3 regions of the Streptacidiphilus jeojiensis genome follow, and region 2 is predicted to be linked to each of the others. Evidence: riboswitches for the same ligand, from Rfam matches in the RefSeq annotation. Region 2 holds a riboswitch; each other region holds the start of a gene.

Region 1 (5,630 bases), on a different contig from region 2:
TTGACGGCCTGGCGGCGGGCCCGGCCGGCCAGCTGGGCGCCGGAGACCCCGTCCGGGAAGCCCAGGTAGTTCTCGATCCGGGAGCTCTGCCCGGCCTGGCCGCCGGTGGCGGTGCGCTCGATCAGGACGGTGCGCAGGCCCTCGGAGGCGCCGTAGACGGCCGCGCCCAGGCCGGCCGGGCCGCCGCCGATGACGATGAGGTCGTAGAAGTCGGCGGCGGGCGTGGTGGACAGGCCGACCCGCTGGGCCACCTCCTCGTTGCTGGGCTCCACCAGTGCGCCGCCGTCCGGGGTGATCACCACCGGCAGCCGTTCCCCGTCCTCACCGGCGGCCGCCAGCAGGTGTCTGCCCTCGGCCTCGGTGACCGAGTACCAGCGGTAGGGGACCTGGTTGCGGGCCAGGAACTCGCGGACCTCTGAGGAGCGGGCCGACCACCGGTGTCCGACCACCTTGATCTCGTGCACCTCGGGCGGGTCAGTGGCCTGCCAGGCCTTGAGCAGGCTGTCCAGCACCGGGTAGAGCTTCTCCTCGGGCGGGTCCCAGGGCTTGAGCAGGTAGTTGTCGAGGTCCACCACATTGATGGCGTCGATGGCCGCGCCGGTGTCCGCGTAGGCGGTCAGCAGCACCCGGCGGGCCTGGGGGTAGATGTCCATGGCCGCTTCCAGGAACTCGATGCCGTTCATCTCCGGCATCCGGTGGTCGGCCAGCAGCACCGCGACCGGTTCGCCGCGCAGCTTCATCTCCCGCAGCGCCTCCAGCGCCGAGGGGCCCGACTCGGCCCGTACGATGCGATGGTCCTCGCCGTAGCGACGGCGCAGGTCCCTGGCGACCGCCCGGGACACCGACGGGTCGTCGTCCACGGTCACGATCACCGGTCGTCTGGTGCTCTCCGGTCCGGTTGTCGTCGGCATCGCGGCTCCGCCCTGTCGTCGGATGTGCCCCGGCCCGCAGGTTGTCCCAGGGCCCGGTTCCTACGCTATCCGCTCGGGCGCGGCTGATCCTGGCGTCGTGTGAGCAGGTGCGGCGAATGGGGTCCGGAACCTGTGAATCATGGAACCGGGGCGTGACGGATCCCACAGTCTGTTGTGGTTTCAATCAAGGTCTGCCTACCTTTCTGGCATTCGCACTTAAGCGGAACCAACAACTCCGGAACGCCGAGTCCTGCCGCCGGAGGAGTTGCGACCCACATACCGCACCACGGCAGGAGCGGGGGAACCAGGTAAGTCGCCGCGCCGACGCTCGTCGTCGACGCGGCTTGGGGTGAAGCCGTGCTGCGCACGGCCGGGCAACTCCAGCCCGAATCCGACAGCTCACCTCGTAGGCGTGGGAGAGGAAACGCTGCTTCATGCTGTCCGTCCACGGGCGTCACCGCGCCACGAAGACCCGACGCACCACCGCCCAGCGCCTCATCGCCGCCACCGGCCTGGCTGGCGTCGGCCTGGCCGTCCCGCTGGTCACCGCCACCACCGCCTCCGCCGCGACCGTCTCCACCTGGGACAAGGTCGCCCAGTGCGAGAGTTCGGGCGACTGGTCCATCAACACCGGCAACGGCTACTACGGCGGTCTGCAGTTCTCGGCGTCCACCTGGGCCGCCTACGGCGGCACCCAGTACGCCTCCACCGCCGACCAGGCCACCAAGGACCAGCAGATCGCGGTCGCCGAGAAGGTCCTGGCCTCGCAGGGCCCGACCGCCTGGCCGGTCTGCGGGCCGCAGGCCGGTCTCACCCAGGGCGGCGCCGCCGCCTCGGTGGACACCTCGTCCTCCTCCAGCTCCTCGTCGAGCTCCTCCTCGGACTCGTCCAGCAGCTCCTCCTCGGACTCGTCCTCGTCCAGCTCCGCGTCCACCGACTCCTCGTCCTCGGACTCGTCCTCCTCGACCACCGCGAGCAGCGGCAGCTACACCGTCGTCGCCGGCGACTGGCTGTCGACCATCGCGGCCAAGGAGAACGTCTCCGGCGGCTGGCAGCGCCTCTACGCGCTGAACCGCTCGGTGCTCACCTCGGGCCCCGACGTGATCTACCCGGGCCAGAAGCTGACCCTGGGCAGCTCCTCGGCCTCGTCCTCCAGCAGCAGCTCGGACTCGGCCACTGACGCTTCGGCCACCACGTCCAGCAGCGATTCGAGCAGCTCCTCGTCCAGCAGCTCCTCCTCGAGCAGCACCACCGCGAGCGACGCCTCCTCCAGCTCCTCCAGCACCGGGATGGCCGCGGCCGCCTCCTTCGCCCTGTCGAAGGTCGGCGAGTCCTACGTCTACGGCGGCACCAGCGACGCCGGCTGGGACTGCTCCGGTCTGGTCCAGGCCGCCCTGGCCAAGGCCGGCATCTCCGCCCCCCGCACCAGCGAGGAGCAGGCCGCCGCCAGCACCCGGGTCTCCCTGGACTCGCTCCAGGTCGGCGACCTGCTGTTCTGGTCCAGCGACGGCACCGCGTCCGGCGCCTACCACGTGGCGATCTACGTCGGCAACGGCGAGTACGTCGAGGCCGCCAACCCCAGCTCCGGCGTGAAGACCGACACCATCAGCAACTGGGCCCCCGACTTCGCGGGCCGCATCAGCTGACGCAGCACCACCCTCTCCACCCCTCAGGGGCGCGGCCGACCCGGCCGTGCCCCTGAGGGCGTTCCGGGTGCGGTCACCCTGGGAACTCGCCCACGCTCAGCCGCAGTTCGCGGAAGCGGTCGGCGATGGCGGCCAGGGTGTAGTGGGCGTTGAGGCCGCTGGGATTGGGCAGCACCCAGACGGCTGTTCCGCCGAGGGATGCGGGCTGCGGGCCGACCACGGCCTTGGGGGCGTCGAAGGCCACCCGGTAGGCACCGATGCCGAGGACGGCCAGTGCCTGGGGGCGCAGCCGCTCCACGCGCTCGCGCAGTGCCAGGCCGCCGTCCCGGTACTCCTCGGCGGTCAGTTCGTCGGCCCTGGCGGTGGTGCGGTCGACGACATTGGTGATGCCCAGACCGAAGGCCAGCAGTTCCTCCTGCTCCTCCGGCTGTAGCCGGCGCGGGGTGAAGCCGCTGAGGTGCAGCGCGGGCCAGAAGCGGTTGCCGGGGCGGGCGAAGTGGTGGCCGGTGGCTCCGGACCACAGTCCCGGGTTGATCCCGCAGAACAGCACCCGCAGTCCGGGGGCGATCACGTCGGGGATGGTCAGGTCGGGGGCGGCGGCGAGCTGCTCGGCGGTGGGCTTCACGCACGACAGTCTGCACGCTGCGGCAGCGGTCCGTGGAACGGCCCCTCCGCTGCGTTAGCATCCAGGTGCGCCGCCAGCCGGCCGCCAGCCGAAGGAGATTCCGCACCATGCCCGACCAGCCGGACCCGCTGATCGCGGGCGTCGACGCCCTGCTGGCCGCGGTGCAGTCGGGCCAGGTCCTGCCGGCCCCCGAGGAGCGGGTGCGGCTGCGGCGGGCTGCCGGGCTCACCGAGGCCGCGGTGGCGCAGGCGCTGCGGACCCGTCCGGCGTCGGTGCAGGCCTGGGAGGAGGGCCGCAGCGAGCCGTCGGGCGACAAGCGGGAGGCCTACCGGCGGTTGTTGGAGGGCCTGGCGGAGCGGTTCCCGGCTCCGGCCGAACCAGCGGCCGGCGCGCAGGGGCCTGCGTCTGTCGTCGTTCTCGCTCCCGCACGCCCCCAGCCGACGACCGCGCGCCGTGCCCCGGCCCCGTCGGCCGCCGCCGAGGAGCCGGGTGAGCGTCGCTTTGCCAACGGTCCGCTGCTGGTCCTGGACGGCGACGGGACCGCCTACGGCATCGGCGGTCTGGTCCTGGACTGCCCGGCCCGTACCCTTCCCGCGCTGGTGGAGTGGGCCCTGGAACAGGCGCAGATCGGCTCCCCCCGGCTGCACCGCTCCGGCCGGGACGGCGACCCGCTGGTCGTGCTCACCGCTGCTGTCGCCGAATCGTTGGGACTGCCGCCGGAGTTGGCCGACCGACGCGGTCTGCGGCTGCCCGACAACCACCCCGTCATCAAACAACTCTCCAAGGCCAAATGGCAGTTGACGAAGCGTGGGTTCGGGCCCTGGGCCCGGATCTACCGCCCTGCCGAGGGCGGTCGGCGCCGGTGCGTCCAGCTCGCGGTACTGCCCTGGGAGGCGCTGGACACCCGCGCCTGGAACGACGCCGCCACCCTGCCGCCGCCCGAACTCGCCCAGGTGCTCGGCGACTACGCGACCCGGGTGATCACCCCGCGCGGCTCCACCGCTGTCTCCGGCCTGGAGTTGATGTCCGCGCTGCGCCCGCCCACCCGAGCGGTGCGCGGGGAGGACGGCGTCTGGCAGTCGGGACCGGTCCCCGGCTCGCTCGCGACCGCGGTCGACCCGGCCCCGCCCGAGGCCCCGGACGAGCACCCGGTCGCGGTGGGCCGGGCCGAGGGCGAGGTCCTCGACGAGGAGGCCTACGAGTGGATCCGGGACCCGGAACTGCTCACCGACGCCGAGTGCGCGCTGCCCTGGGCGGTGGGCGTGGACGTCAACATGGCCTTCGCCGCCGCCGCCAACCGGCTCAACCTGGGCCTGGGCGCCCCGGTCCACGTCCAGCAGCCGGCGTTCGACAAGACGCTGCCCGGGTCCTGGTTCGTCGACCTCTCGCACATCTCCTTCGACCCCCGGCTGCCCAACCCGTTCACCCCCGACGGCGAGCAGCCGCAGGGTCCGGCCTGGTACGCCACCCCGACCGTCGCCTACGCGGTCGAACTCGGGCACGACGTCCGCCCGTTGGAGGGATGGCTGCGCCCGGAGCACGGCCCCTACCTGGACCCCTGGTACCAGCGGCTGCGGGACGCCTACCTGGCCACCATGGTCGAACTGGGCGTCACCTCGGGGATGGAACCGGCCGAGTTCCTGTCCGCGATGGAGCAGCACAAGCAGCACGACCCGGGGCGGGCCGCGGTGCTGTCCGCGATCAAAGCCACCGTGAAGGGCGGTATCGGCAAGCTGCGTGAGCGTCCCCAGGGCGCCCGGCACCGGCCCGGCGAGCGCTGGCCCGCGCTGGAGCGGCCGACCTGGCGCCCCGACATCCGGGCCGCGGTGATCTCGGCCGCGCGGATCAACATGCACCGCAAGATGCTGGCGCTGGCCACCAAGGCCGACCTCTACCCGGTCGCGGTGCTCTCCGACTGCGCGGTCTACCCCTCCCCGGGGCCCTCGCCGCTGGACGTGCTGCCGTACGACCCGGCCACCGGCAAGCCGATGCCGGGCGGGTTCCGACTGGGCGTCAGCCCGGGCATGGTCAAGCACGAGGGCAGCCAGTCCTTCCTCTGGGCGGCCCAACTCCTGGACCAGGCGCACAATCCGGCCCGGCACATCAAGGGCACCGACGCCGCCGCAGGCGGGGAGTAGGACACCGCCATGGGGACGATCGGCGACAGCCTGGACCGTGCGGCCGAGGACACCTTCACCCGGAAGCCGCCGGTCTCCACCGCGGCCCGGGTCGGCTTCCTGGTCAAGCAGTTGGGCACGACCAGGGCCACGGCCCAACTACTGGGCGTCTCCCAGCGCTCCGTCGAGCGCTACCTCAAGGGCACCCGCAGGCATCCGCCGCAGGCCATCGCCACCCGGATCGACGCCGAGGTGAAGCGCCGCTGGCAGCCGCTGATCCGCAAGCGCGCCGTCAGGCGGGCGGTCGACACCGGAGGCATCACGGTGGAGA
Region 2 (5,630 bases):
GGCTCCGCCGCGCGGGGTGCGGGTGCTGTTCAGCCGGTCCGGGGAGAACGCCGACGAGTTGATCCGGCGTCTGGTGCGGGCCGAGCCGGAGGGCCGTCCGGTGGTCGTGGTGTCCACCGACAAGGAGGTGGCCGACGGGGTGCGGAAGGCCGGCGCGCGTCCGGTGCCCTCGGCGATGCTGCTGCGGCGGCTCGTCCGCACCTGAGCGATCCGTGCCGAGTGGTCCAGCCTGTGTGGCCTCCCAGGGTGCCTTAAGGGCTTTCCTATAAAGGACATTGCGCCCAATCACCCCCGGACTCACCGCCGAGGGCGACAGAGTCACATCAATCTCACTAGTCTCTCCCTTCGAACCTCTGTCTGTGAACGTCTGTCTGTGTTCGCCAGTGTTTGCTCGAAGGGACCAGCTTCTGTGGCCACGCACCGTCGCCCCAAGCAACCCAGCCGCGCCCGGGTGTCGATCCTGACCGCCGCTGCCGCCGCCGCTGTGGCCCTCTCGGCTCAGGCGACCGCTCAGGCAGCGCCGGCCAAGACCACCACCGACCAGGCGAAGTCCCAGGTCGAGGCGGACCAGTCGGCGGCGAACAAGGCGACGGAGCAGTACGACCAGGCGCAGGGCCAGGAGCAGGAGCTGCAGCGGCAGACCGGTGTGCTCCAGGACGAGATAGCCCGCCAGCAGGCGGCGGTGAACAAGGAGTTGGGCCAGCTCGGGCAGATGGCCAGCGCCGAGTACCGCGAGGGCGCGGTGGACCCGACGGTGAAGCTGCTGCTCTCCTCCAACCCGGAGGAGTACCTGAACCAGGCGTCCACCCAGAGCCAGGTCGCCGGCAGCCAGGCCGCGCTGCTGCAGATGCTGCAGAGCCAGCAGAAGACCCTGGCCGAGGAGAAGGCGCAGGCGGCCCAGGAGCTGACGGCGCAGCAGGCGCTGCTCAAGCAGATGCAGACGGCCAAGAACACCGCCCAGACCAAGCTGAACCACGCCCAGAGCGTGCTCAGTTCGCTGTCCGCGGCGGCACGCGCCGCGGTGGAGGCGGCGGCGCTCAAGGAGCAGGGGGCCGGCACCGGCGGTGGCGGCGGCTACAGCTCGGTGGACTCCACCGACAACCACATGTCGGTGTCCGACATCAACCTCTCCGGGATATCCGCCGCGGCGAGGACCGCCATGGAGGCGGCGATGAGCAAGGTCGGCATCGCCCCGTACGCCTGGGCCGGCGCCGGGCCCAACAGCTTCGACTGCTCCGGACTGGTGATGTGGGCCTACGCCCACGCCAACATCAGCCTGCCGCACTCCTCCGAGGGCGACGAGTCGGTGGGCACCCGGGTGGCCTCCAGCGCCGACCTGAAGGTCGGCGACATCGTGGTGATGGAGGGCGGCGCGCATGTCGGCATGTACGCCGGCAACGGGATGCTGCTGAACGCCCCCGAGTACGGCTACAACGTGTCGATCCAACCGATGTCCTACTTCGGGTCGATCGTGGCGATTCGCCGCTTCTGACGCAGGGTCGGCTCCGGACCGAAGGTTTGGGAGTCGGCTGAGGCGTGGGTTATCTCCTGATGTGACTCACGTCACACGGGTCTCGAACGCCTCGGCCTGATGACCGATTTGACCGCCATGTCGTCGCCAGATGGTCATTCCGCGACTACGGTCCGTTGGAAATCTGATGCAGTGTCGTAACCAAAGATAGTTTTTACTTACAGGGATTTGAACGGATCACGGTTGGGTCACTAGTGTCAGCGATCGAACCACCGCGAAGTCGATCACCCAGCCTGGGTGGCAGCGGAGGTTTCCGCCGAGTCCGACCGCACGGCAGGCCCGTCCCGAAGCCATCGGGGCGACCACAGGGGAGAGCCGTCAGTCTCGGAGCCGGGGAACCACGTTCCTCGGGGTGAATCGACGCCAGGCCGGTACGCCGGTGAAGCGCCGTAGGGCACGTCTTCCAGCCCGAACCCGTCAGCTCACCCGGTAGGCGGACGTAGGAAGAAGGAGCTCGCCTTCGTGGCGTCCCATCGTCGTCCCAAAACCCCCGGTCGCGCCCGCATAACCGTGCTCACGGCTGCCGCGGCCACAACCGTCGCCCTCTCCGCGACCGCCGCCCAGTCGGCGCAGGCGGCCCCGAAGCAGACCACCGCCGAACTCAAGGCGCAGATCGACAAGCTGAACAGCGACGCCGACACGGCAGTTCAGCAGTACGACAAGGCCCAGTCCGACCAGCAGACCCTGCAGAAGCAGGTCAACACGCTGCAGGACCAGGTGGCCCGGCAGCAGGCCTCGGTCACCGCCAAGGCCTCCGCCCTCGGTGCGGTCGCCAGCGCCCAGTACCGCAGCGGGGCGATCGACCCCTCGGTCCAGCTGATGCTCTCCTCGGACCCGACCGAGTACCTGAACTCGGCCTCGGCGCAGAGCCAGATCACCTCCAGCCAGTCCAACATGCTGGCCGAGCTGAAGACCGAGCAGTCGACGCTCAACAACGAGAAGTCCGAGGCCGAGACCAAGCTGAAGGCCCTCGACGCCACCAGCAAGCAGCTCGCCGCCTCCAAGGCCTCGGTGCAGAAGAAGCTCGCTGCCGCGCAGGCCAAGCTGGACTCGCTCACCGCCGCCCAGGCGGCGGCGCTGAAGGCCGCCAACGCCGCAGCCGCGGAGAAGGCCGCCGCGGCCGCCAGCAGCTCCTCCTCGTCCTCCTCCTCGTCCAGCAGTGCGAGCGGCTCGTCCTCCTCCAAGGCCGGCGACTCGGTGGAGGCGATCGCCTACGCGGCCGCCCAGACCAAGCTCGGCGACGCCTACGTCTACGGCGCCACCGGGCCGAACACCTTCGACTGCTCGGGCCTGACCCAGTGGGCCTACGCCCAGGCCGGGGTGGCCATCGGCCGCACCACCTACGACCAGATCAACGCGGGTACCGCGGTCACCCGCGCCAACCTGCAGGTCGGCGACCTGGTGTTCTTCAACGGTGACTCGCACGTCGGCATCTACGCCGGCAACAACACCGTGCTGCACGCCCCGCACACCGGCACCGTGGTCAAGTACGAGAGCATCGACACGATCGGCAGCATCTACGCGATGCGCCACATCTGAGAGCGTTCCGGCCGCCCAAACGGCTGTACGGGCCCGATCCCCTGCGGGGGGTCGGGCCCGTTGCGCTGTCCGGGACACCCCTCCCGACATGGCGTTTCGTCAAGTTGTACTAATTTCGGGGGTATTTTCGTCCTTGCTGGGGTTTGGACTCGATGTGTCCGACTCGCTAACGTCGGCGCTCGGTCCTCTGCTTCGACGAATGGAGCCATTCCCCGTGGCGTCCCACCGACGTGCCCGACCGCTGGGCCAGTACTCCACCGTGGCAGCCCTGTCGCGTTCCGCCGCGACCCTGGCGGCGGCCACCGCGGCGGTCCTCGCGGGCGGAGGCAGCGCCCTGGCGACTCCGGGCAGCCCCGGAGGGGGCGCCCCGGTCACCGCCGACGACGTGCAGCACCAGCTCGACGGCCTCTACGCGCAGGCGGAGGTGGCCGGCCAGCAGTACGACGGGGCGCAGGAGCAGGAGCACGCGCTCCAGCGCGAGTCGGTGCTGCTGCAGCAGCGGGTCGCCGAGGAGCAGCAGCATGTGAACGCCCTGCTCCAGTCCATGGGTTCGATCGCCAGCGCCGAATACCGTCAGGGCGGCGGGCTGGACCCGCTGGTGAAGCTGCTGCTCAACGCCCATCCGGACCAGTACCTGGAGCAGGCGTCCAGTGCCGACCAGGCCGACGCCGTGGCCGCGCTGAAGCTCCAGGAGATCGAGGCCGACCAGCGGCAGCTGGTGCAGGACCGGGCCGAGGCGGTGGCGCAGCTGGCCCGGTTGGAGACGCTGCGTCAGTCCATCGCCGGCAGCAAGACCCAGGTGCAGCAGCGGCTCGGCCATGCCAAGGCGCTGCTGGACTCGCTGACCGCGGCGCAGCGCGCCCAGCTCCAGCAGGGTGAGGACGACGCGGCGGGAGCGGCGGCCCAGGCCGCGCAGCAGCCGCCGCTCTCCGGCCAGGGGCCGGCCTCGGCCCGGGCGGCGCAGGCGCTGGCGGCCGCCGAGAGCGCCCTGGGCAGACCCTATGTGTACGGATCGGCGGGGCCCGGATCGTTCGACTGCTCCGGGCTGATGTACTGGTCCTGGCGCCACGCCGGAGTGACGCTGCCCCGCACCTCGCAGGGCCAGGCCTTCGCCGGGCAGCGGATCCCGCTGAGCCAGGCGAGGCCCGGTGACCTTGTGATCTACTACGGCGACAGGCACCACGTCGGGATGTACGCAGGCAATGGGACGGTCATCCATGCGCCCTACCCGGGGGCGAGGGTCCGCTACGAGCGGGTCACCAGCATGCCCGTGGCCGAGGTGGTCCGGGTCTGACCTCCCCGCCGGACGGGGGTGCCGCTGATGCCGGCCGGGCGCAGGGCGGTGCTGGCCGCGGGTGCGGCGGTGCTGGTCGCCGGGGCGCTGGGCGGTGAGGAGTGGCACGACCGACGGCACACCGCCTCCGGCGGCACCTCGGGCACGGCCGACTCCGCGACGGCGCGGGCGGTGCAGGCGGTGCTGGACCGCCGGGCCGCCGCGGTCCTGGCCCGGGACCAGGCGGCGCTGGCCGCGACGGTGCTGCCGACGGCGCAGGCCCTGCGCGACAGCGGCGCCGCGATGCTGGGCAACCTGGCCCAGGTTCCGGTCGGCGCCTGGACCTACCGGCTCCAGGCGCTGGACGCCTATCCGCTGCCGCCGGTGATCGGGGCCGAGGGGGCGGCGCGGCTCGCCACCCGGGTCGAACTGTCCTACCGCCTCAGCGGTTTCGACTCCGAGCCGGTGACCGCGACCCAGTACCTCACCTTCACCCGCAGCGGCGGCACTGGCAGCGGCGGCGGCTGGCTGCTCAGTTCGGACAGCGACCACGCCGGCGGCGACGTCCAGCTGTGGGACCTGGGCCCGGTCACCGTGGTCCAGGGCCGGTCCAGCCTGGTGCTCGGGCTGCGCGACCAGGGCACGTTGCAGCAGCTCGCCGACGAGGCGGACCGGGCGGTGCCGGCCGTCAGCGCGGTCTGGGGCACCGGCTGGGGTCAGCGGACGGTGCTGCTGGCCCCGCTCGGGCTGGACCAGTTCGGCCGGCTGCTCGGCGCCGACCCGTCCGGGTACACCGCGATCGCCGCCGTCACCACCGGGGAGCTGGGCGCGGCCGAGGCCGGCCGCACCGAGCGGATCACCGTCAACCCGCAGGTCTGGGACACCCTGAACGCGCTCGGCCGGAGGGTGGTCACCACCCATGAGACCACCCATGTCGCCACCCGGGCGATCACCGAGCAGTGGACCCCGCGCTGGCTCTCCGAGGGCGCCGCCAACTGGACCGGCTACCTCGGCACCGGCCGCACCCCGCAGCAGATCGCCCCGGAGCTGCTGGCCGACCTCAGGGCGGGCCGGATCCCGGACCGGCTCCCCGACGACGCCTCCTTCGACGGCTCGGCCGCCGACCTGCCGCAGGCGTACGAGCAGGCCTGGTTCGCCTGCCGGAGCATCGTCGCGCGGCACGGCCAGAAGGCGCTGGTCGCCCTCTACCGCGCGGTGGCGGCGGCCGGCGGGAGCGGCGGCGCGGCGGCCGCGCTGGACACCGCACTGCGCCGCAGCACCGGCGTC
Region 3 (5,630 bases), on a different contig from region 2:
ACCGCCGGATGCCGATCGTGGTCGCCAGCACTCCCCCGCGCACGGACTTCGACGACTGGCTGGCCGAGACCGTGGACCCGCTGCTGCGCGGCTGCGCCGGCCTCGCCGTGCTCTACGCGCTGGCCCCCGGCGCCGAGCGGGACTTCAACCGGGCCCTGGAGCACCACCGGGTGTACGGCGGCGCGGTGCGCACCTACCTCCCCGGCCTGGACCCGGCCTGGGCGCCCGAGGCCCAGCGGCACCGGGTGATGGGCCGGCACACCCTGGACACCGACCTGCGCCGCGCCTCCGGCCTGCTGGCCTGGCTGCCGCGCCGGCTGGCGGTGCAGTCCCCGCTGCCGGAGGCCCTGGCCGGGCTGCCGCCGCTGCGGGCCCAGAACCTGCGCGGCGGATCGGCCCCCTGGTCCGAGGAGAGCGCGGACATCGCCGCGATCGACGGCGTCCAGCCCGGCAGCCTGCTGGTGGACCACCACGAGGAGGAGGTCCACGAGGAGCGGGCCCGCGCCGAGGAGCTCCAGGAGGTGCGCCGCTGGCTGCGGGACGCCGAGGAGCGCGAGTCGCAGCTGGCCGCCGAGTACGACGAGCAGTACAGCGAGCTGCGCGAGGCCCGCACCCAGGTCAGGTCGCTGCGCGGGCGGCTGGCCGAGGCGGACGGCGGCGAGGGCGCGAACCGCGCCGAGCCGGCCACCACCCGGGTCGACCCGGTCTCCTTCGCCGAGCTGGTCGAGCGGATCGACGAGTTCCCGCTGCTCTCCTTCACCGGCGACCCCCGACTGACCCGCGAGCTGGACGACCAGACCGACCACCCCACCTGGGTCAGGATGGCCTGGGACGCGCTGCTCGCGCTGCAGGACTACGCCGAGGCGGCGGTGCACGGCGAGTCCGGCGGCGACTTCCGCCGCTGGTGCGAGAACACCCCGGTCGACTGCCATGTCTTCCCGCCGCGCAAGGTGATCCGCGACGAGTCGCGCACGGTCCGCACCAACACCAAGTGGAAGGGCGAGCGCGAGCTCCCGGTCCCGGTCGAGGTCAACCCGGCCGGCAAGGTCTTCATGGGCGCCCATCTGCGGATAGGCGGTGGCGGTACCGCGCCCCGGCTGCACTACTTCGACGACTGCTCGGGGACCGGGAAGATCTACATCGGCTACATGGGCCTGCACCTGCGGAACACCAGGACCAACTGAGTCCCCGGCCCGGCCCGGCCCGGGCGCGCCACCGGGGCCGGGTTAGGGTCGGAGCAGCAGTGGTTCCGGCGTTCGGATCTCAGGAAGGTCGTACGGAGATGGCACGCATTCCCTCGTCCTTGGTCGCGGCGGGCGGGCTCGTCGGCGGTTACGGGATCGCCCGGGCGACCAAGCGGCGGGAGCTGGGCGGGGTGGCCCTGCTCGCGGCCGGCGCGGTCGCGGCGACGCAGTGGAAGCGGACGGCCGGCCCGGCCACCGCGGTGGCGCTGAGCGGCCTGTACGTCGCCGCGTTCGCGGGCTCGCACCCGCTGGCGAAGAAGCTGGGCGCCTGGCCGTCGGTGGCCGCCGTGTCCTCCGGCGTCGCGCTGGCGTCCTGGGCGGCCGTGGACCGACGCGCCTGACGGGTCGCCGGCGGCAGCGGTCGGAGTCGGACTCGGAGTCGGGGCCGGACAGGCCGACGGTCCCAGTGTCGGGGGGTGTCACCGGGACCGTCGGAGTTCAGGGGGTGCCGCTCGGGATCACGCGTCGGACCAGCGGCAGTGCCGGGACTGTCAGAGCGCCAGGCCGTGCTGGGACAGCCAGGCCGCCGGGTCGACCGGCTCGCCGCCGCTCGGACGCACCTCCAGGTGCAGGTGCGGGGCGTTGACGTTGCTGCCGGTCGCGCCGACCCGGCCAATGGGCTGACCGGCCGTCACCGTGCCGGAGCCGACGCCGATCACCGAGAGGTGGCAGTACCAGACCTCGGTGCCGTCGGCCAGCGTCTCCACCACGCGGTAGCCGTACGCCCCGGCCCAGCCGGCCGAGGTGATGGTGCCGCCGCCGACCGCGACCACCGGGGTGCCGGTCGGGGCGGTGAAGTCCTGTCCGGTGTGCAGCTGGGACCAGAGCGAGTCGGACTGGCCGAAGCCGGATCCGGCGACCGCCGAGGCGATCGGCGCCACCAGGGCGCCGACCCCGGCCCGAGCCGTGGTCTGCTGCGCCGCCGCGGTCTGTGCGGCTGCGGTCTGAGCGGCCACGGTCTGTGCCGCTGCCGCCTGCGTCGCAACTGCCTGCCGGGCCGCCGCCGTTGCCTGGGCCGCGGCCTGCTGGGCGGCCAGCTCGGCCGCACGGGCCTGTTCGGCAGCCTCCTGCGCCGCCGTCTCGCGGGCCGCCGCCTCCCTGGCCGCTGCCTGGCGCGCCGCGGCCTCGGCCGCCGCCTGGCGCCGGGCCGTGTCCTCGGCGGTCGCCCGCTGCTGCGCGGCCTGGGTGCGGATCCGGTCGGCCAGGGCCGTACCCGGGTCGGCCGCGGGCCTGGTGAGGGTCGCCGTGGTGCCGTGGGCCTGCTCCTGGGCGACCAGGGTGCTGCCCCCGGTCTCGCGTACGGCCGCCGATGCGGAGGGGGCCGCGAGCGCGACGGCTCCGGTGGCACCGACCGCGGCCATGGCCGCGAAGCCCAGCACCGCCGAGGGGGCGGTCCGCTGCGGCGGGATCGGCTGCACGGGTGCCACGGGTGCCCAGGTGGGCGAGTTCGACGCCACGTTCGGCGTGCTCCTTTCCTTCCATCTCGCCGACCGGGTTAGCTGACGGGTTCGGAGAGGAAGGTCTCCTACGGCCAGGTGCGGCCGATTCACCCCGGGGTACTGAACCTCAGTACCGAATGGTTCCCCGGTTCCAGACAGGATTAGGCGATCGCGTGCGATGCCGTCCGAGCAACGGCAGACCTTCGCACTGCGTTATTGAACGGTAATCCTAGTGACGGTTGATGCCAAGCAATCCAGGGGGTGCAGTTGAGTGCTCACGGAGCGGAGTCGAGTTTTGTCCGGTTCTGCCCCGCAGTGACTGTTCCTGAGTATGCATCAGCCCGACTCTTCTCACCTTCCCTGCAGCTTCCCCGCAGCTTCCCCGCAGCCCCGGTGCTCACCGGGACGGCAGGTAGAGCCAGTCGACCAGGGTTCCGGCGAAGCCGTCGGCGTCCAGGTCGCGCGCATTGGCGAACGCCGACGGGTCGCCGGTGTCCCGCTTGGTGCCGTCCGGGCCGAGCAGCACCAGGGCGGGGATCCCGCTCTGCGCCAACGAGACGTAGCGGGCCGCCAGTTGGGTGTTCAGGTCGTAGTGCCCGACGTCCACGGTCACCAGGTGGTAGTTGCGGGCCAGGATGCGGTTCACCCCGGGGGTGTCCACCAGCGCGGACAGCGCCTGGCAGTCCTCGCACCAGGAGGAGCCGAAGTCGAGCAGCACCGGTCGGCCGTCCACCCCGGACGCCGCGACGGCCGCGGCCACCGCGGCGTTGGCGTCCGCCGAGGGGTCGTAGCTGTCCGGAACCGGGGCGAGGCTCACCGAGGGCAGCGGGACGAACGGATGGGCGTAACCCACCTGGCCCGCGCCGTGGGCGGCTCCAGGGGTGGCGGCGTCGCCCGGCGCCCCGCGGTGGCCGGGTGCCTGCCCGGACACCGTCATGCAGCCACCGAGCAGCAGCAGGGCTCCCAGCGCACCGGCGATCACGGCAACCCGTCGCCGAAACCCGCGCACGGCACTCCCTCCCTCGCTCCACCCCACCGTCGCCGGTGGAGGATCTCCACGATCATGGGATCAGAGCAACGGAGCTTCCCGGGTGCAGCAACGCGGAGGGAGCGCCTCGATCACCCGTACGAGGGACTCCCCCGAACGGGCCTGCGCAGGGCTCAGCCGAGGGTGAGGTAGGCGAGGCTGCCGAGGCCGGCGACCGTGCAGTAGATCGCGAACGGCGTCAGCGTCCGGGTCTCGAAGTACTTGGTCAGGAACCGCACGGCGACGTACCCGGCGACGAACGCCGCCACCGCTCCGGCCAGCACCTGCCCGCGGATGCCGTCGCCCTGGTGCCCCATCAGCGAGGGAACCTTGAGCAGCGCGGCCGCCCCGATCACCGGGGTCGCCAGCAGGAAGGCGAAGCGGGCCGAGTCCTCGTGCCGCAGGCCCTTGAAGATGCCGGCGCTTATGGTCACCCCGGAACGGCTGATGCCCGGCAGCAGCGCCAGGATCTGGGCGCCGCCGACGATCAGCGCCGAGCCCCAGCGCAGCTTGGTGATCCTGCGGTCGGAGAGGACGTCGGGGTCCACCTCCTCGGCGTCCGGGCCCGCCTCGACCGGGGCCGGGTCGCCGGCCCTGCGCCGTCCGGTCCCGCCGCGCTTGAGCCGCTCGGCGATGAACAGCACCAGACCGTTGAGGGTCAGGAAGATCGCCGCCGGGATCGGCTTGCCCAGGTGCTCACGGAACACCTTGTCGAGCGCGAGTCCGGCGATGCCGACCGGGATGGTCGCCACGATCAGCAGCCAGGCCAGCTTCTGGTCCACGGTCTCGATCCGCCGCTCGCGGACCGAGCTGACGAAGCCGGAGATCACCCGGACCCAGTCCCGCCAGAAGAACACCACCAGCGCCAGCGCGGTGGCCAGGTGCAGACCGATCAGCACGTTGAGGTACGGGGAGTCGGCGGCGGCGACATTGAGGTCGCGCTTCCAGGAGCCGCCGATCAGGGCGGGCACCAGGATGCTGTGGCCGAGACTGGAGACCGGGAAGAGCTCCGTGACGCCCTGGAGCAGGCCGACGCCGATCGCTTCTGGATAGGTGAGGACGGACATCGGCGACCTTCGGCACAGGGGATCGACAGTGGCAGTCAGAAAGTACTACAGCGATGTAGACCCTCCACCACCGCACGCCCCTTGTTCACCGCTCGGCCCCCGAGCGTTCACCCGGGACAGGTCGCCGAAGCCGTCACACCCCGCAGCCGTCGGGCCGTCAGGCCGCCGGGCGCAGCTCGCCCGCCAGCCGCGGCTCGACCGAGGTGGTGACCACCCTGGTCCGCCGCACGGCGTTGTCCTGCGCGGCGGTCAGCTGCGTCCGCAGCCGCAGCGCCAGCGCCACGATCAGCACCGTGGAGCCCGCCATCACCGCGATGTACGCGGCCGGCAGGCCGGCACCGACCAGCAGCACCCCGGCCGCCGGGCCCATCGCGATGGCCACCTGCTTGACCAGCGCGAACGCCGCGTTGTAGCTGCCCAGCAGATGCGCCGGGGCCAGGTCGGCGATGATCGGCCCGAGGGTGGGCGCGAGCAGCGCCTCGCCGACGCCGAACAGCATGTAGACGGAGAGCATCGCGGCGGTCGCCACCATGCCCCCGGACACCAGCCCGGCCACGGCGGCCGCCGCCCAGGCGCCCAGCCAGACCACACCGGTGGCCGCGATGGCGGTGCTGCGGCGGCGACGCGCGGTGATCCGCACGACGATCATCTGCAGCACCACGATGGCCAGGGTGTTCACACCCAGGGCCAGGCCCAGGACGGACGGCGAGGTGCCGACGACGTCGGTGGCGTACGCGGCCACACCGGACTCAAACTGGCCGTAGCAGGTGAAGAAGATCAGCCCGGCGAGCAGGCAGATCCGCACCATGGCCTTGTCCGCCAGCAGCGTCCGCAGATCCGACTTCGGCTCCGC

What was found. A riboswitch is a leader RNA that binds a small molecule or an ion and turns the genes downstream of it on or off. The one in region 2 is predicted to bind cyclic di-AMP.
Region 1: another riboswitch for cyclic di-AMP. It lies ahead of ABUW04_RS09595 (transglycosylase family protein); the one in region 2 lies ahead of ABUW04_RS37390 (C40 family peptidase).
Region 3: another riboswitch for cyclic di-AMP. It lies ahead of ABUW04_RS39490 (M23 family metallopeptidase); the one in region 2 lies ahead of ABUW04_RS37390 (C40 family peptidase).

What each region holds. Positions count from the first base shown of each region.
Region 1 covers NZ_JBEUKS010000003.1:126,173-131,802, forward strand. Annotated here, with positions in the region: gene ABUW04_RS09590 (FAD-dependent oxidoreductase) at 1-911, opposite strand, end outside; cyclic di-AMP (ydaO/yuaA leader) riboswitch at 1,179-1,339, shown strand; gene ABUW04_RS09595 (transglycosylase family protein) at 1,346-2,557, shown strand; gene mug (G/U mismatch-specific DNA glycosylase) at 2,631-3,182, opposite strand; gene tap (telomere-associated protein Tap) at 3,290-5,320, shown strand; gene tpg (telomere-protecting terminal protein Tpg) at 5,330-5,630, shown strand, end outside.
Region 2 covers NZ_JBEUKS010000020.1:115,522-121,151, reverse strand. Annotated here, with positions in the region: gene ABUW04_RS37400 (NYN domain-containing protein) at 1-205, shown strand, start outside; gene ABUW04_RS37395 (C40 family peptidase) at 410-1,492, shown strand; cyclic di-AMP (ydaO/yuaA leader) riboswitch at 1,835-1,983, shown strand; gene ABUW04_RS37390 (C40 family peptidase) at 1,994-3,070, shown strand; gene ABUW04_RS37385 (C40 family peptidase) at 3,285-4,364, shown strand; gene ABUW04_RS37380 (hypothetical protein) at 4,392-5,630, shown strand, end outside.
Region 3 covers NZ_JBEUKS010000026.1:4,981-10,610, reverse strand. Annotated here, with positions in the region: gene ABUW04_RS39500 (hypothetical protein) at 1-1,184, shown strand, start outside; gene ABUW04_RS39495 (hypothetical protein) at 1,283-1,585, shown strand; gene ABUW04_RS39490 (M23 family metallopeptidase) at 1,736-2,701, opposite strand; cyclic di-AMP (ydaO/yuaA leader) riboswitch at 2,714-2,861, opposite strand; gene ABUW04_RS39485 (thioredoxin family protein) at 3,081-3,692, opposite strand; gene ABUW04_RS39480 (undecaprenyl-diphosphate phosphatase) at 3,845-4,777, opposite strand; gene ABUW04_RS39475 (MFS transporter) at 4,935-5,630, opposite strand, start outside.